DNA from 3 places in the Streptomyces sp. NPDC004051 genome. Region 2 is predicted to be linked to each of the others. Evidence: riboswitches for the same ligand, from Rfam matches in the RefSeq annotation. Region 2 holds a riboswitch; each other region holds the start of a gene.
The links. A riboswitch is a leader RNA that binds a small molecule or an ion and turns the genes downstream of it on or off. The one in region 2 is predicted to bind glycine.
Positions count from the first base shown of each region.

Region 1 (5,194 bases), on a different contig from region 2:
ACCCACGACCTCTTCAAGGACGTGCTGGAAGCCGTCGGCCAAGAGCTCACGGAAGTGCGCATCACGGATCTGCGCGAGGGGGTCTTCTACGCGGAGCTGGTCTTCGCCAGCGGCGTGGAGGTCAGTGCCCGGCCGTCCGACGCGATAGCTCTGGCACTGCGCACGGGGACGCCGATCTACGGCAGCGACACGGTCCTCGACGACGCGGGGATCGCCATCCCGGACGAGCAGGAGGACGAGGTGGAGAAGTTCCGCGAGTTCCTCGACCAGATCTCGCCGGAGGACTTCGGCTCCAGCAGCCAGTGAGCGGCGGCAGTCGGTGAGCAGCGGTGACCGTCCCGCCGGATTCCCGCTCGGGCCGGTGGTGTGCGAGGGCGTCGCACGACCCGCACAGAAGTGCATTCGGCTAGCCTTTCCCCGCGGTGGGGCACGGGAAACCACTCTTAGGGTGATTATCACTCGGCGTGCCGAGTGTGGCGATCGTTGACGCACCCTTGGTGACTGCCTACCGTCGAGGAGGCAGGTCGAGGACGGAGGTCGGCGTGAGAAGCACCGGCGACGGTACGGCCGGGGGCGCCCCCGGACACGGTCTCGGGGCGAGCGGTCCGTACCCTCACCCAGGCCCTCAGCTCCGCGCCAGCGGGGCGTATGCCCATCACGGCAGTGCGGCCGATCATGCTCCGCAGCGGCCGGCGGCCGTGCCGGGCGGCGGAGGGGCGACGACGTCCATGGTGTCCGAGGAGATCGGCTATCGCGGCCCCACGGCCTGCGCGGCCGCCGGCATCACCTACCGGCAACTGGACTACTGGGCCCGTACGGGACTGGTCGAGCCGAGCGTGCGGCCCGCGCACGGCTCCGGGACGCAGCGGCTGTACAGCTTCCGGGACGTCGTCGTCCTGAAGATCGTCAAGCGGTTCCTGGACACCGGGGTGTCGCTGCAGAACATTCGTACCGCCGTCCAGCATCTGCGGGAGCGGGGCTTCCGTGACCTGGAGCGCATGACGCTGATGAGCGACGGCGCCACGGTCTACGAGTGCGACACGCCGGACGAGGTGCATGCCCTGCTCCAGGGCGGCCAGGGGATTTTCGGGATCGCCGTCGGTGTGGTGTGGCGGGATGTCGAGAGCGCGCTGTCCCAGTTGCACGGGGAGCGCGTCGACACCGGGGAGACGCTGATCGGGCCCAACCCGGCGGACGAGCTGGCGCGGCGGCGGAACCGCGCGGTCTGAGCCGTCGGGCCGGCTGGGCGACCCGTGCCGTTCGGGGCGGTCGGTGGCCGGCACTGTCAGTGGCATAGGGCAGCATCGGGGATGTGAGATCCGCGCCCACCATCCTGCACCTCGACATGGACGCCTTCTACGCCTCGGTGGAGCAGGCGTCCAAGCCGAGCCTGCGGGGGAAAGCCGTGATCGTGGGCGGGCTCGGGCCGCGCGGGGTGGTCGCCACCGCCTCGTACGAGGCCCGGCTCTTCGGCGTGCGTTCCGCGCTGCCCATGGCCCAGGCGCGGCGGCTCGCGCCGAACGCGGCGTACCTCGTGCCGCGCTTCGCGTTCTACCGGTCGATCAGCGACCAGGTGATGGGGCTGCTGCGGGAGCTGTCGCCGCTGGTGGAGCCCTTGAGCCTGGACGAGGCGTTCGTGGACCTGGAGGCCGGCGGGGCGGCCTGGGACGAGCGGTCGGCCCGGCTGGCCGGGGCGAGGCTGCGCGCGGACATACGGGCGGTCACCGGGCTCACCGGGTCCGTCGGGCTCGCCGCCTCCAAGATGCTGGCGAAGATCGCCTCGGAGCAGGCGAAGCCCGACGGACTGGTGCTCATCGAGCCGGGGAGGGAGCGGGCCCTGCTGGCGCCGCTCCCGGTCCGGACGCTGCCGGGGGTGGGGCCCGCCACCGGTGACCACCTGCGCAGGGCCGGGATCCACACGGTCGAAGAGCTCGCCGAGGCCGGGGAGGACGAGCTGGTGCGGTTGCTCGGCAAGGCACACGGACACGCGCTGTACGCCATGGCCCTGGCACGGGACGAACGGCCCGTGGTGGCCGAGCGGGAGACGAAGTCGGTGTCGGTCGAGGACACGTACGACGTGGACATCCACGACCGGGTGCGGGTCGGGACGGAGGTACGGAGGCTCGCCGACCGCTGTGTGAGCAGACTGCGGGGAGCGGGGCTGGCGGGACGGACCATCGTGCTGAAGGTGCGGCGCTACGACTTCTCGACGCTCACCCGGTCCGAGACGCTGCGGGGCCCCACGGACGATCCGGCGGTGGTGCGCGAGGCGGCGGCGCGGTTGTTGGGCTCGGTCGACACGACAGGCGGGGTACGGCTGCTGGGCGTGGGAGTCAGTGGACTCGCGGACTACACCCAGGAGGACCTGTTCGCGCAGGCGGCGGAGGTCCGGGGGGAGGAGTCGCCGGGCGAGGAGGAGCAGTCGGCCGCGCCCAGGGAGGAAGAACAGCGGACGAGCGCGGGGCGGAGCTGGCCGGCCGGGCACGATGTGCGGCACAGCGAGTACGGGCACGGGTGGGTCCAGGGCAGCGGCCTGGGCCGGGTCACGGTCCGGTTCGAGACGCCCGGCTCGGCGGTGGGACGGGTGAAGACCTTCCGCACCGACGACCCGGCCCTGCAACCGGCGGATCCGCTGCCACTGGTGGACCGAAGTCCCGGGGAGGGCGAGAGGCCGCGGGTCGGCGCGGAGACGAGCGACGGCTCGGGAGCGGCCCGGGGGAGCATGGACCCGGGGCACTCGCAGGTGTGAGGGGGCCGTGGGCTTCGTGCTTCCGGCTCCGAGGGCTCAGGCCGGGTGGTCGTCCCGGTCGGCGAGTGTGCCGAAGTCGTGGTCCGGAAGCGGGGGAGGCGCGGAGATGTCCAGACCGTAGTGGTGGTAGAGCTGGAGTTCCTGCTCGGGGGAGAGGTGGCGGCCCACGCCGAAGTCGGGGGCGTCCTTGATCAGGGCGCGTTCGAAGGGAATGTGGAGGCTGCCGTCTATCAGCTCGCTCGGCTCCAGGGGGACGAAGGCGTCCCTGCTGAACAGGCCGGTGCGTATCGCCGCCCACTCGGGTATGCCGGTGGCGTCGTCGAGATAGACCTCGTCGATGGTGCCGATCCGGGTTCCGTTGCGGTCGAACGCTTTACGGCCGATCAGGTTGCGCGGATCGATGTCGGTCTGCACGGGCCCTCCACTGGTCGCAATCCGCAGTCATTCGTCAGCACTACGAAACGGCACAATCGGTCCGGCGGCCACTCGAAGGTACGGGGGTTGCCCTCGCTGGTACGCTGACAGCGGCTGCTGACCCCGTGCGGGAGAGTCCTCCGGACACCATCGGAGGGCGCCGAAGGAGCAAATCCTCCCCGGAAACTCTCAGGCCCACGTACCGCATGGACGAGGTCACTCTGGAAAGCAGGGCGGGTGTCGACGGCTCCCGCTCTCACCGACGGTGAAAGCCGGGCGCCCTGCGGCGGTCCGGTGAAGCTCTCAGGTCGAGATGACAGAGGGGGAGGCCGTCCGGGCACCCGTCATGGTGCCCCTCGAAGGTCGTCAGACCAGGAGGCCTCCACAATGACCGCCCACCGCATTCCCCTCTCCGAGCTCGAACAGGGAACGCCCTTCGAGCAGCGTCACATCGGCCCCGACCACGAGGCCCGCGCCAAAATGCTCGCGCAGGTGGGCTACGGCTCGCTCGACGAGCTGACGGCCGCGGCGGTCCCGGATGTGATCAAGAACGCCGACGCACTCGACCTGCCGGGCGCCCGGACCGAGCCCGAGGTGCTGGCCGAACTCCGGTCGCTGGCCGACCGCAACGAGGTGCTCGGCTCCATGATCGGGCTCGGGTACTACGGGACCTTCACGCCGCCCGTCATCCTGCGCAACGTGATGGAGAACCCCGCCTGGTACACGGCCTACACGCCCTACCAGCCGGAGATCTCGCAGGGACGGCTCGAGGCGCTGCTGAACTTCCAGACCATGGTGGCCGAACTGACCGGCCTGCCGACCTCCGGGGCCTCACTGCTCGACGAGGGCACGGCCGCCGCCGAGGCGATGGCGCTCTCGCGGCGCATGGGCAAGAACAAGAACGGCCTGTTCCTGGTCGACGCGGACGCGCTGCCGCAGACGATCGCCGTGATCGAGACCCGTGCCGAGCCGACCGGCGTCGAGGTTGTCGTCGCCGACCTGAGCGAGGGCATCCCCGCCGAGATCGCCGAGCGCAAGATCAACGGTGTGCTGATCCAGTACCCGGGCGCCTCCGGAGCCGTGCGTGACATCAAGCCGGTGATCGACCGGGCGCACGAGCTGGGCGCGCTGGTCACCGTCGCCGCCGATCTGCTCGCCCTCACGCTGCTGACGTCGCCCGGCGAACTCGGCGCGGACATCGCGGTCGGCACGACCCAGCGCTTCGGTGTGCCCATGGGGTTCGGCGGACCGCACGCCGGATACATGGCCGTGCACGAGAAGATGGCGCGCAGCCTGCCCGGACGGCTCGTCGGCGTCTCCGTCGACGCGGACGGCGACCAGGCCTACCGGCTCGCGCTCCAGACCCGTGAGCAGCACATCCGCCGGGAGAAGGCCACCAGCAACATCTGCACCGCCCAGGTGCTGCTCGCCGTGATGGCAGGCATGTACGCCGTCTACCACGGCCCCGAAGGGCTGCGGACCATCGCGTGGCGCACCCACCGTTACGCGACCGTCCTCGCCGAGGGGCTCCGGGCCGGCGGCGTGGAGATCGTCCACGGCTCCTACTTCGACACGCTGACCGTGCGGGTCCCGGGGCGGGGTGCCGAGATCGTCGCCGCGGCGCGGGACAACGGCGTCAACCTGCTCCTCGTCGACGCCGACCACGTCTCGATCGCCTGCGACGAGACCACCACACGGGCCAGGCTCGCCGCGGTGTGGAGCGCCTTCGGCGTCGAGGCCGGCGTCTCCGACGTCGCGGCCCTGGACGCGGCGGCGCCCGACACCCTGCCGGACGCCCTGCTGCGCACCGACGAATACCTGACGCACCCCGTCTTCCACCAGCACCGATCCGAGACCGCGATGCTGCGCTACCTGCGTCGGCTCGCCGACCGCGACTACGCGCTGGACCGCGGGATGATCCCGCTGGGCTCCTGCACCATGAAGCTCAACGCGACCACGGAGATGGAGCCGATCACCTGGCCCGAGTTCGGGCAGCTGCACCCCTTCGCGCCGGCCGAGCAGGCCGAGGGC
Region 1 covers NZ_JBSGHG010000008.1:197,910-203,103, reverse strand. Annotated here, with positions in the region: gene ACWEQO_RS12460 (bifunctional nuclease family protein) at 1-306, shown strand, start outside; gene ACWEQO_RS12455 (MerR family transcriptional regulator) at 543-1,229, shown strand; partial or broken gene ACWEQO_RS12450 (DNA polymerase IV) at 1,313-2,870, shown strand; gene ACWEQO_RS12445 (PRC-barrel domain-containing protein) at 2,786-3,163, opposite strand; glycine riboswitch at 3,282-3,378, shown strand; gene gcvP (aminomethyl-transferring glycine dehydrogenase) at 3,551-5,194, shown strand, end outside.
Region 1: it holds a riboswitch for glycine, as region 2 does, so the genes downstream of both, gcvP (aminomethyl-transferring glycine dehydrogenase) here and cycA (D-serine/D-alanine/glycine transporter) in region 2, are expected to answer to the same signal.

Region 2 (5,194 bases):
CCCGGTCGGTGGATCCGTAGAAGGCGGACATACCCATGCACCCCAGGCCGATGGCCGATACCTGAAGGTCCCGCAGACTGCGCTTCTGCATGCCGTCTCCCAGTCTTTTCCGCACCCGCGTTCATCGGTCGGCCGACACCGAGCCGCTCATCCATTTAGCGACGGATTCCGCTCCCCGGCATCCCGTGAGAGGCGCCGGACGACACGGGCACCGCTGCCTCCAGGCACGCCGCGGCCCTCCCGGAACCTCGGTTCCGGGAGGGCCGCGGCGTCACCTCAGTGCAGGGGCTGTTCCGGGGAGCCCGTCACTGCCGCCGTCTGCCGGGCCTGACGGCGGCGGTGACGGAGCACCGTCCACGCGATGCCGAGGACGACGAACCACACCGGGGTCACCAGCAGCGCCTGCAGGGTGTCCTCCTTCTGGGTCAGCGCCCAGACGAGGAACGCGAAGAAGGCGAGTACGACGTAGCACATGACGACGCCGCCGGGCATCTTGAACGTCGACGCCTCGTGCAGGTGGGGACGGCGCCTGCGGTACACGAGGTAGCAGATCAGGATGATCGACCAGACGAACATGAACAGCAGGGCCGAGATGGTGGTCACCAGCGTGAAGGCCTCGATGATCGAGTCGCCCATGGTGACCATGACGACGCCGGGGAGCAGGAAGAGACCGGACAGGAGCAGGGCGTTGACCGGTACCTTCCGGGAGGTGAGCCTGCCGAACCGTGCCGGTGCGTCGCCTTCGTGAGCCAGGCCGTAGACCATCCGTGAGGTGGAGTAGATGCCCGAGTTCGCGGACGAGGCGGCGGAGGTCAGTACCACGAAGTTGATCACGGAGGCGGCGATGCCGAGGCCGGCCAGTGTGAACATCACGACGAAGGGGCTGCGGTCCGGGCTGATCTGGCGCCAGGGAGTGACGGAGATGATCGCGATCAGGGCGACCACGTAGAACAGCATCACGCGCACCGGGATCGAGTTGATCGCCTTGGGCAGGTTCCGCTCCGGGTTCTTGGTCTCCGCAGCGGTGGTGCCGACCAGTTCGATGCCGACGAAGGCGAAGGTCGCGATCTGGAATCCCGCGACGAACCCCATGGGACCGGTGGGGAAGAAGCCGCCGTCGTTCCAGAGGTTGGAGAAGCTCGCGGTGGTGCCCCCGGGCGCCTGGAAGCCGCCCAGCACCATGCCGAATCCGACGACGATCAGCGTCACGATGGCGATGATCTTGATCAGTGCGAACCAGAACTCGGTCTCACCGAACGCCTTCACCGTGGGCAGGTTCAGGACGATCAGCAGGACGACCGCCGCGAGCGCCGGAATCCACAGCGCGAGCCCTTCCCACCAGTACGACACGTACCCGGCGATCGCGATGACGTCGGCGACACCGGTGACGATCCAGCAGAACCAGTAGGTCCATCCCGTGAAGAAGCCGGCCCACGGTCCGAGGAGGTCCGAGGCGAAGTCGGCGAAGGACTTGTAGCGCAGGTTGGAGAGCAGCAGCTCTCCCATCGCCCGCATCACGAAGAACAGCATCGCGCCGATGATCATGTAAACGAAGATCACCGAGGGGCCGGCCAGTGAGATCGTCTTGCCCGATCCCATGAACAGGCCGGTGCCGATGGCGCCGCCGATCGCGATCAGCTGGATGTGCCGGTTGGACAACTGCCGGGAGAGGTGCTGTTCACCTGTGGGGGAGGAGGGCTGTCCGGGATCCGCCTCGGGCTTCGGGGCGGTGGTCGGGACGGCTTTGCTGCTGTTGTGCATGTGCGAACCTCGTGGATCTTCGGTGCGTGCGGGCCGGGACAGGCGTGTCCTGGAAGACGACCGCACACGTATGAGGGGAGCGAGTGGGCACAAAGAGTCGGCATGAGTGAGGGAGCGACCGGCGGGAAAAGTGCCGGGCACGCCGAACACGCCTTCAGGGAGCGTGGGCCCAGGAGGGCCGTGGGGGAGAGCCGGAGCTCAGTCGGGATGCCGGCGGGCGGCAGGCGGCCGGCGGTGGGGTAACGAGAAAGCCATCGGGGGGTCCTCAGGAGTCGGGCACGGGCAGGAACCCGCGCTGCCGAGCGGAGCCTCCCCCTCTGTCATGGAGCCTGAGAGCTTCGCCGCGGAGGTCCGCGGCTTGCACCGTGGGCGAGGCACGGGAGCGCCTGCTTTCCAGAGGTGCCTGCCCGAGCGGTAGGGGTGCCTGAGAGTTTCCGGGGAGGTGTTGCTCCTTCGGCGCCCGGGTCTGGCTGACCCGGTGCTCTCCCGCAGCGGGATGAGCGGCGATGTGAGGCTAGGCCCGCACCGGCGGCCGGTCAAGAGCTGCGAGAACGATGATCGTTTACTGCCGGGCAGGGCGGTGTTCCAGGACCGTGCCGCCTTCCCGAGGGCGCGGGCGCGGGGGCAGGCCGGCCGGTCAGCTCTGGGGTACGACCTGCACGTCGATGTCGACCCGGATGGTGGGGCCGACGGCGGCGATACCCCGCGCCAGCATCGTCTGCCAGCTCACCTGGAAGTCGTCGCGGTGCAGTTCGGCGGTGGCCCGGCAGACCGCCCGGGCCTCGCCCTGCATGCCGTTGCCGAGCCCGAGGTACTCCACGTCCAGCGTGACCGTACGGGCCACCCCGCGCAGCCACAACTCGCCGATGACGTCCCACCGGTTGCCGCCCCGGGGCACGAAGCGGTCGCTGTAGAACTCGATGGTGGGAAACCGCTCCACGGCCAGGAAGTCCGCCGACCGCAGATGGTCGTCACGCATCCTCATGTTGGTGTCGATGGATCCCGCGTCGATCACCACGTGCATCGCCGTCTGCGCCGCGTCGCCGGCGATCCGCACCACCCCGGCGAAGGAGTTGAACCGGCCGTGCACCCGGGCCATCCCGATGTGCTGTGCGGTGCAGACGATCGAGGAGTGCGCCAGATCGATCTCCCAGTCACCCGGCGCGGGCATCTCCAGCGGCTGTGCCGCCTGCAGGGTCACGTCGCCGAGCGAGGTGAGGGAGTTCTCGGTGACCGTGCACGGCACCCGGTACGGCAGGTACCCCCCGGCGGACACCGTGAGCCGGTACTCTCCCGCCGGAATCGTGGCCACGAACGATCCGAAGGGATCCGTCCCACCCTCGACCAGTGTGCGTCCCACGGTGTCGTTGATCGCGTACCGGGCGTTCGGCACCGGCTCGTCGGCCGGGCCGAGAACCCGGCAGCTCAGCACCCCGGCATCGGAGGGAGTCTGCACAGCTGCCAGGGGGCCTGTCTGACGCTGTTTCGTTCTGCTTGCCAGCCAGCGGCCCATCATGTGCGACACCCTCTGCATAACGTCAAGAACACCGATCGCCGGACGCACATTCGATCACCCCCGAGGCTTTGGATGCAATAGGCAGCTACCCTGGGCCCTTCCAGTCCGGCCGCGTGGCCGGGGACGCCGGCGGACGAGGTCTGCACGGCACGACGAAGCTCCCGGCGGACAGGCTCTCGATCAAGATCACCCACCCGCCCTCGGCTCCTCTGTCCGGTCACCCCCTTCGACGTCTGACGAGACGGCCCGGGGCCCGACGTCGGACCTTCATGGTGTTCTGTTGCTGCTGGTGTCGAGTCGGGGGATTTCCGGCCATCTGGGGCTGGTTGGGGTGTGTGAGGAGCTTCGCCGCCGCTCGTTCGTGAATTCGTGGGTTCGTGAAGGTGGCCGCAGTGCCGTGTCCGGTCGTACTCGGCAATCAGCCGCCCACATGACCTCCGGTCCTGGGCAGACGGAGGAAGTGATCTTTGCATCGATCCCGAGGAGGGGACTCATCACCGTGGCCGCCCCCGTACGTCGTACGCCGACCGTGAACCGCCGGCGCGGGTTCGACCTGCGCTCGACAGCCTTCTTCTTCGTCCTGCTGGCCGTGGTGGTGAGCGTCCTGGGATTCGGGGCCCGCACGGCGGTCGGCATCGCCGAGCGGCATCCCGGCTGGGCGTTCGCCCTGCTCCTGCTGGGTGCCGCAGGCGTCGCGGGCCTGGGACGCCGTCTTCATCTGGCGAGAGCGGCACGACGGGCCGCGGCCGCGCTCGACGAGGCGGCGACGGAGGCGGCCGAGGCGTGGGAGACCGCGACCGTTCCCCGGCCGCGAGTGGCTTTCGACATGGACGTCGACATCGACTATGACGCCCTGGATGCCGAGGAATTCGAGGCCGCGGTCGCCTCCCTCTGCGAGCGCGACGGCTGCTCCGGTGTGGAAGTCGTGGGCGGTGCCGGGGATCTGGGCGCCGACGTTGTCGCCGTGTCGCCCGAGGGGTGGCGGGTCGTCATCCAGTGCAAGCGCTACGGCGACTCCCACCGGGTCGGTTCTCAGGACATGCAGCGTTTCGGCGGCACCTGCTTCGCCATCCACGAGGCCGACGTCGCTGTCCTGGTCACCACCAGCGACTTCACCGCGCCGGCGGTGGAGTACGCCGAGCAGTGCGGAATCGTGTGTGTGGACCGGCAGGCGTTGGTGCGCTGGGCAGAGGGAAGCGGGCCCCGGCCCTGGGAGGCCGTGAAAGCCGTTCGGGACGCCGAAGCCCGCTGACACCGGTCAGCGCCGGTGGACTTCGTCCAGCAGCCCTCACCGTCGTCTTCCGCACCGCCCCCGAAGACGTGGAACAGATCCACGTCACCGCCGATGACCCCTGGCGCCGCGGCGCGGGCCGCCACGCCTACCCGCACGACACGGTCGCCTCCTGGCCGGCACCGTCCGCCTGGCCGGCACCGTCCGCCTGGCCGGCACCGTCCGCCTGGCCGGCACCGTCCGCCTGACCGGGACCGCCTGCCCGCACCGCAGGCGTCAGCGACCCGTGAGCGGCTCGGTCAGGTGCCGCAGAGCGCTGCCGGGCGGCTCGATCGACGGGTGGACAAGCGCGAAGCCCTCGGCGGACACGGGTACTTCCGGCCGGGATGCGTCCACCGAGGGCTTCGCCGTCACCGACAGCCACTGGCCCCCGACCACCGCACATCCGGACCGGGTCGGGAACAGCCCGATCGTTGTGCCCCGGCTTGCGGAGGCGATGTCGGGGCATACGTGCTTCACCCGTCAGAGAGGAGCCTGCTCATGCTGGGCATAGTGGCTGCGGTGCTGTTCTTCTTCGCGTTCTTGATCAACGCGGCGGACATCGGCACCAATGATGTGTTCTCTTCGACGAATGTGATGCTGCTGGGACTGACCGCCCTGGCGCTGCATGTGGCGGGGATCGGTGG
Region 2 covers NZ_JBSGHG010000010.1:182,189-187,382, forward strand. Annotated here, with positions in the region: gene ACWEQO_RS14200 (aldo/keto reductase) at 1-91, opposite strand, end outside; gene cycA (D-serine/D-alanine/glycine transporter) at 277-1,761, opposite strand; glycine riboswitch at 2,072-2,163, opposite strand; glycine riboswitch at 2,164-2,260, opposite strand; gene ACWEQO_RS14210 (YceI family protein) at 2,399-3,277, opposite strand; gene ACWEQO_RS14215 (restriction endonuclease) at 3,777-4,529, shown strand; gene ACWEQO_RS14220 (hypothetical protein) at 5,049-5,194, shown strand, end outside.

Region 3 (5,194 bases), on a different contig from region 2:
CTTCTTGGCCAGCTCGGCCGTGGAGAGGATCACCCCGCCGCGCGGACCGCCGAGGGTCTTGTGCGTGGTCGTGGTGACGACGTGGGCGTGCGGGACCGGGTTCGGGTGCAGGCCCGCCGCGACCAGACCGGCGAAGTGCGCCATGTCGACCATGAGGTACGCGCCGACCTCGTCCGCGATCCGGCGGAACGCGGCGAAGTCCAGCTGACGCGGGTACGCCGACCAGCCGGCGACGATCAGCTTCGGCTTCCTCTCCTTGGCCAGCCGCTCGACCTCGGCCATGTCGACCTGGCCGTCGTCGCCGACGTGGTAGGCGACCACGTCGTAGAGCTTGCCGGAGAAGTTGATCTTCATGCCGTGGGTCAGGTGCCCGCCGTGCGCGAGGTTCAGGCCCATGATCGTGTCGCCGGGCTTGAGCAGCGCGAACATCGCGGCGGCGTTGGCCTGCGCGCCCGAGTGCGGCTGCACGTTGGCGTGCTCGGCGCCGAAGAGTTCCTTGACCCGGTCGATGGCGATCTGCTCGATCACGTCGACGTGCTCGCAGCCGCCGTAGTAGCGGCGGCCGGGGTAGCCCTCGGCGTACTTGTTGGTGAGGACCGTGCCCTGGGCCTCCATGACCGCGACCGGGGCGAAGTTCTCCGAGGCGATCATCTCGAGGGTGGACTGCTGGCGGTGCAGCTCGGCGTCGACCGCCGCCGCGACGGCCGGGTCGAGCTCGTGCAGCGGGATGTTCAGGAGCGACATGGGGTGACGGCCTCCTCAGCCCTGGACGAAGGCGTCGTACTCGGCGGCCGAGAGCAGGTCGGCCGGCTCGTCGCTCACCCGCACCTTGAACAGCCAGCCGCCCTCGAAGGGGGCCGAGTTCACCAGCGACGGGTCGTTCACCACGTCCTCGTTGACCTCGGTGACCTCGCCGGTGACCGGGCAGTACAGGTCGCTGACCGACTTGGTCGACTCCAGCTCGCCGCAGGTCTCGCCCGCGGTCACGGTGTCGCCGACGTCCGGGAGCTGGACGAACACGATGTCGCCGAGCGCGTTGGCCGCGTGCTCCGTGATGCCGATCGTCGACACGCCGTCCTCGGCGGCCGTCAGCCACTCGTGTTCCTTGCTGTAACGCAGCTGCTGGGGGTTGCTCATGATCTGGATCCTCCTGTGTGCGAGGGACCGCCGGGGTCGACGGCGGAGAAAGGGGACGAAAGGGGTGGATGGAGCCGAAGGGAGGGGTGGGGGGGCGGAGGTCACGGCCCCGACCGGCGCGGTCGCGTACGCGGCCCACGTCCTACGGCGGTGTCACTTCTGCCGCTGGTAGAACGGCAGCGCCACGACCTCGTACGGCTCGTGGCTGCCGCGGATGTCCACGCCCACGCCCGGGGTACCCGGCGCCGAGTGCGCCACGTCGACGTACGCCATCGCGATCGGCTTGCCCAGCGTCGGCGCGGGCGCCCCGGAGGTGACCTCGCCGATCACCTCGCCGCCGGCCACCACCGGGTACCCGGCGCGCGGGACCCGGCGGCCCTCGGCGACCAGGCCCACCAGGGCGCGGGGCGGGGTCCGCTCGGCGCGGGCGGCGGCCTCGGTCAGGGCGGCACGGCCCACGAAGTCGCCCTCCTTCTCGAACTTCACGACCCGGCCGAACCCGGCGTCGAACGGCGTCAGCGAGGCGCTCAGCTCATTGCCGTACAGCGGCATGCCGGCCTCCAGGCGCAGCGTGTCCCGGCAGGCCAGCCCGCACGGGGTCACCCCCACGCCCTCGCCCGCCTCGGTCAGCGCCTGCCACACCCCGACCGCGTGCTCCGGCGCGACGAACAGCTCGAAGCCGTCCTCACCGGTGTAGCCGGTCCGGGCGATGAGCGCGGGGACGCCGGCGACCGTGCCGGGCAGGCCGGCGTAGTACTTCAGGCCGTCCAGGTCCGAATCGGTCAGGCTCTTGAGGATGCCGGCGGCCTCGGGGCCCTGCACCGCGATCAGCGCGTAGGCGTCGCGGTCGTCGCGGACCTCGGCGTCGAAGCCCGCCGACCGCTCCACGAGGGCGTCCAGCACCACCTGGGCGTTGGAGGCGTTGGCGACGACCAGGTACTCGGGGGCTTCGACCGCACCGAGCCGGTAGACGATCAGGTCGTCCAGGATGCCGCCGTCCTCGTTGCAGATCATGGTGTAGCGGGCGCGGCCGGGCTTGACGGTCCCGATGTTGCCGATCAGGGCGTAGTCCAGGAACCGCGCCGCCTGCGGGCCGGTGACGGTGATCTCGCCCATGTGCGAGAGGTCGAAGAGGCCCGCCTTCGTGCGCACGGCGTTGTGCTCGTCGCGCTCGGAGCCGTAGCGCAGGGGCATGTCCCAGCCGGCGAAGTCGGTCATCGTGGCGCCGAGCGAACGATGCAGGGCGTCGAGCGCTGTCCGGCGGAGTTCGGTACTGCTCATCGGTCGGTCTCCCAGGGCGATGGGGTCCCCCGTCGGCCGGGGCCGGGCACGGGGAGGGCGAGGACGTTCCTCCCCATCTGTCATCGGAACCTGAGAGGTTCGCCATGACCGTCCGCGCAGGGGACGTCACGGCTTGCACCTTGGGTGGAGCCACCGGAAACTCGCGCGGCGGCCCGCTTTTCAGATGTGCCTGGCCCGCGCGGTAACGGTGCCTGAGAGATTCAAGGGAGGGACTTGCTCCTTCGGCGCCCCGGCGAAACGTGCCAGGGACTCTCCCGCGCGGATTCAAACGGCCGGTATGCAGTTGGCGCGCTCATCATTGCACGCATCGTGAGGCTTCGGCAGGGGGACCTTTCCCTCGTGAGCACAGGGTGCTCAGGTCTGTACGGAGGGCTGTGACAGGTCTGTATCGAGAAACGGACGGAATGAAGAGGCGTCCGCCGTTACCGTCTCTTTACACTCGGCGGGGAGGGTGCTCCGGCACTTGCCCCAGGGGAGGACTCACGGTGAACAGGACCACGGCGTACGCCACGACGGGTGTCGCGCCGCCCGGGCAGCAGGCCCCCTCGTCCGGGGAGGCCCACGGCGCGCGGCCGGCGCCCGTCGTCCGCGACCTGCGCGCGTGCGCCGGCCGCGGTCCGCACGCCCTGGTCTTCGGCCCCCGCGACCTCGTCGTGGTCACCGGACTGCCCGGCAGCGGCAAGTCCACGCTGATGCGGCGCGCGGTGCGCGGCACCCGGATCGACTCCCAGGACACCCGCGACCGCTGGGACCGCCGCATGCCGCGCCTCCTGCCGTACGCGGTGTACCGGCCCCTGGTCCGCCTCGACCACTACGCCGGGCTGCGCCGAGCCCTGCGCACCGGCGAGGGGGTCGTCGTGCACGACTGCGGTACCCACGCCTGGGTGCGCCGCTGGCTGGCCCGCGAGGCCCGCCGCCGGGGCGCGGGGCTGCACCTGCTGCTGCTGGCCGTCCCCCCGGAGCAGGCACTGGACGGTCAGCGTGAGCGCGGCCGCGGTGTCTCCCGGTACGCCTTCCTGCGGCACCGCACCGCCGTCGACCGGCTGCTGCGGTCCGTGGAGCGCGGCGACCTGCCCGCGGGCTGCGGAACGGCGGTCCTGGTCGACCGGGACGCGGCGGACACGCTGCGCCGCATCGACTTCACGGGCTGACGACCGCACGGGCGGGCGTGGCACGGGCGGGCGGGTGCACGGGCGGGCGGGTGCACGGGCTGCCGGCTGCGGAGCGGCAGCGGTTAGCCTTTTCAGCCACAGCAGTGGTTCCAGGCAGGCGGTAGGCAGATGGACTTCCCGGCGGGCTTCTCCGCGGACTTCCCGGCACAGACTCACCCCCATCCGCACGGAGGATGGCCCGGCAACGAGTTGGAGGAGGTGCTCTCCGCCTCCCTCGGCGTCCCCGCGGCGGACGGCCGGATCATCGAGGTACTGGGCAGGAGCCCCGTCTGGGTTCCGCTGCCGAACGGCGGCGGCCCGCACAGCGGCCCGCTGGACCTGCCCACCCTGGAGATCGAGGGGCAGGCGTACGTCCCGGTCTTCAGTTCCGAGGAACAGTTCCGCCAGGTCGTCGGCTCCCACATGTCGTTCACCGTCGCGCCCGCGGTGGAGTTCGCGCGGGGTCTGCCGCCGCAGGCCGGGATCGCGGTGAACCCCGGCGGAGTGGTCGGCGTCCCGCTGCCGCCGCCCGCCGTGGCCGAACTGTGCCGCGCCGGACGCGGCCCGCTGGACGATCCGGCGGGCGGCGGCCGGGTCAAGCTGTTCGAGCCCGACTGGCAGGAGGATCCGGTGGACTTCCTCGCCGCCGCGGGCGCGGAGTTCGAGTCGACCGGTGTCGTCAGCACCGCCCGCCGCTGCCTCGCCGAGATCGAGACCGCGGACCCGGTGCTGTTCATCGGGGTCGAACTCTCCCGGTGGGAGGGCGATCTGCGGAGCCTCCCCGGCGACGCCCTGGGCCGCGCGCTGGGCCTCCGGCCGGTGAAGTGGCCCGTCAACCTGGTTCTGCTGGACGTGGCCCAGGACCCGGTCGGCGAGTGGATGCGCGACCGCGTCCGCCCCTTCTACCAGCGCGAGGGCTGACCCGCCCGGCGGAGCCGCGGGCGGCCGCCCGCCCCTCGGCCCGCCGGCGCCCGCCGGACGGGCGGAGCCCCCGGGCCGCGGGCGGCTTAAGCTAGGTTCATTGGCTGGGGCGAGGGTGTTGTACGGAGGGGCGATACAAAGTGAGCGCTGGCACCGCGGCGGCCGGGCAGGTCGAGCACATGCTGCGCCAGGTGACCCCCGGGCGTTACGACGCCTATGAGGCGTTGCTTCGTGCGCTCGCGACCCCCTCCTCCGGTCATGTCTGGATGCTGCTGTGGCACGGTCAGGCCGGTTCCCCGGACGCCCAGTACGCGAACATGGAGGTCGACGGCTTCGGCTACGCGCCCTGTGTGACCTCCGCCCAGGAGCTGTCCGCCAGCGGCTGGAACCGGTCGTACGAGGTCGTCGACGGCCTCGAGGCGGCCCGCGCCCTCTACCCCGACCACTACGGTCTCTGGCTCAACCCGCACGCCCCCGGCGGCGGCCTCGGCATCCCGTGGCTCGATCTGCGCCGGCTCGCCACCGGCCTCGACCGGCAGCCCGCCGGGCCGCTGCGGCTGTCCGAACCCGCCATCGAGATCCCCCAGTTCTACGCCCTGCTCACGCAGAACGCGCACCGCACGCCCGCGGTCCGCGCGCTGCGCCGCGCCTGGGTGCAGCCGGCGCTGGGCGCGCCGTACCTC
Region 3 covers NZ_JBSGHG010000009.1:2,194-7,387, forward strand. Annotated here, with positions in the region: gene glyA (serine hydroxymethyltransferase) at 1-744, opposite strand, end outside; gene gcvH (glycine cleavage system protein GcvH) at 760-1,137, opposite strand; gene gcvT (glycine cleavage system aminomethyltransferase GcvT) at 1,291-2,418, opposite strand; glycine riboswitch at 2,486-2,608, opposite strand; glycine riboswitch at 2,609-2,706, opposite strand; gene ACWEQO_RS12525 (AAA family ATPase) at 2,925-3,590, shown strand; gene ACWEQO_RS12530 (enhanced serine sensitivity protein SseB) at 3,720-4,511, shown strand; gene ACWEQO_RS12535 (enhanced serine sensitivity protein SseB C-terminal domain-containing protein) at 4,652-5,194, shown strand, end outside.
Region 3: it holds a riboswitch for glycine, as region 2 does, so the genes downstream of both, gcvT (glycine cleavage system aminomethyltransferase GcvT) here and cycA (D-serine/D-alanine/glycine transporter) in region 2, are expected to answer to the same signal.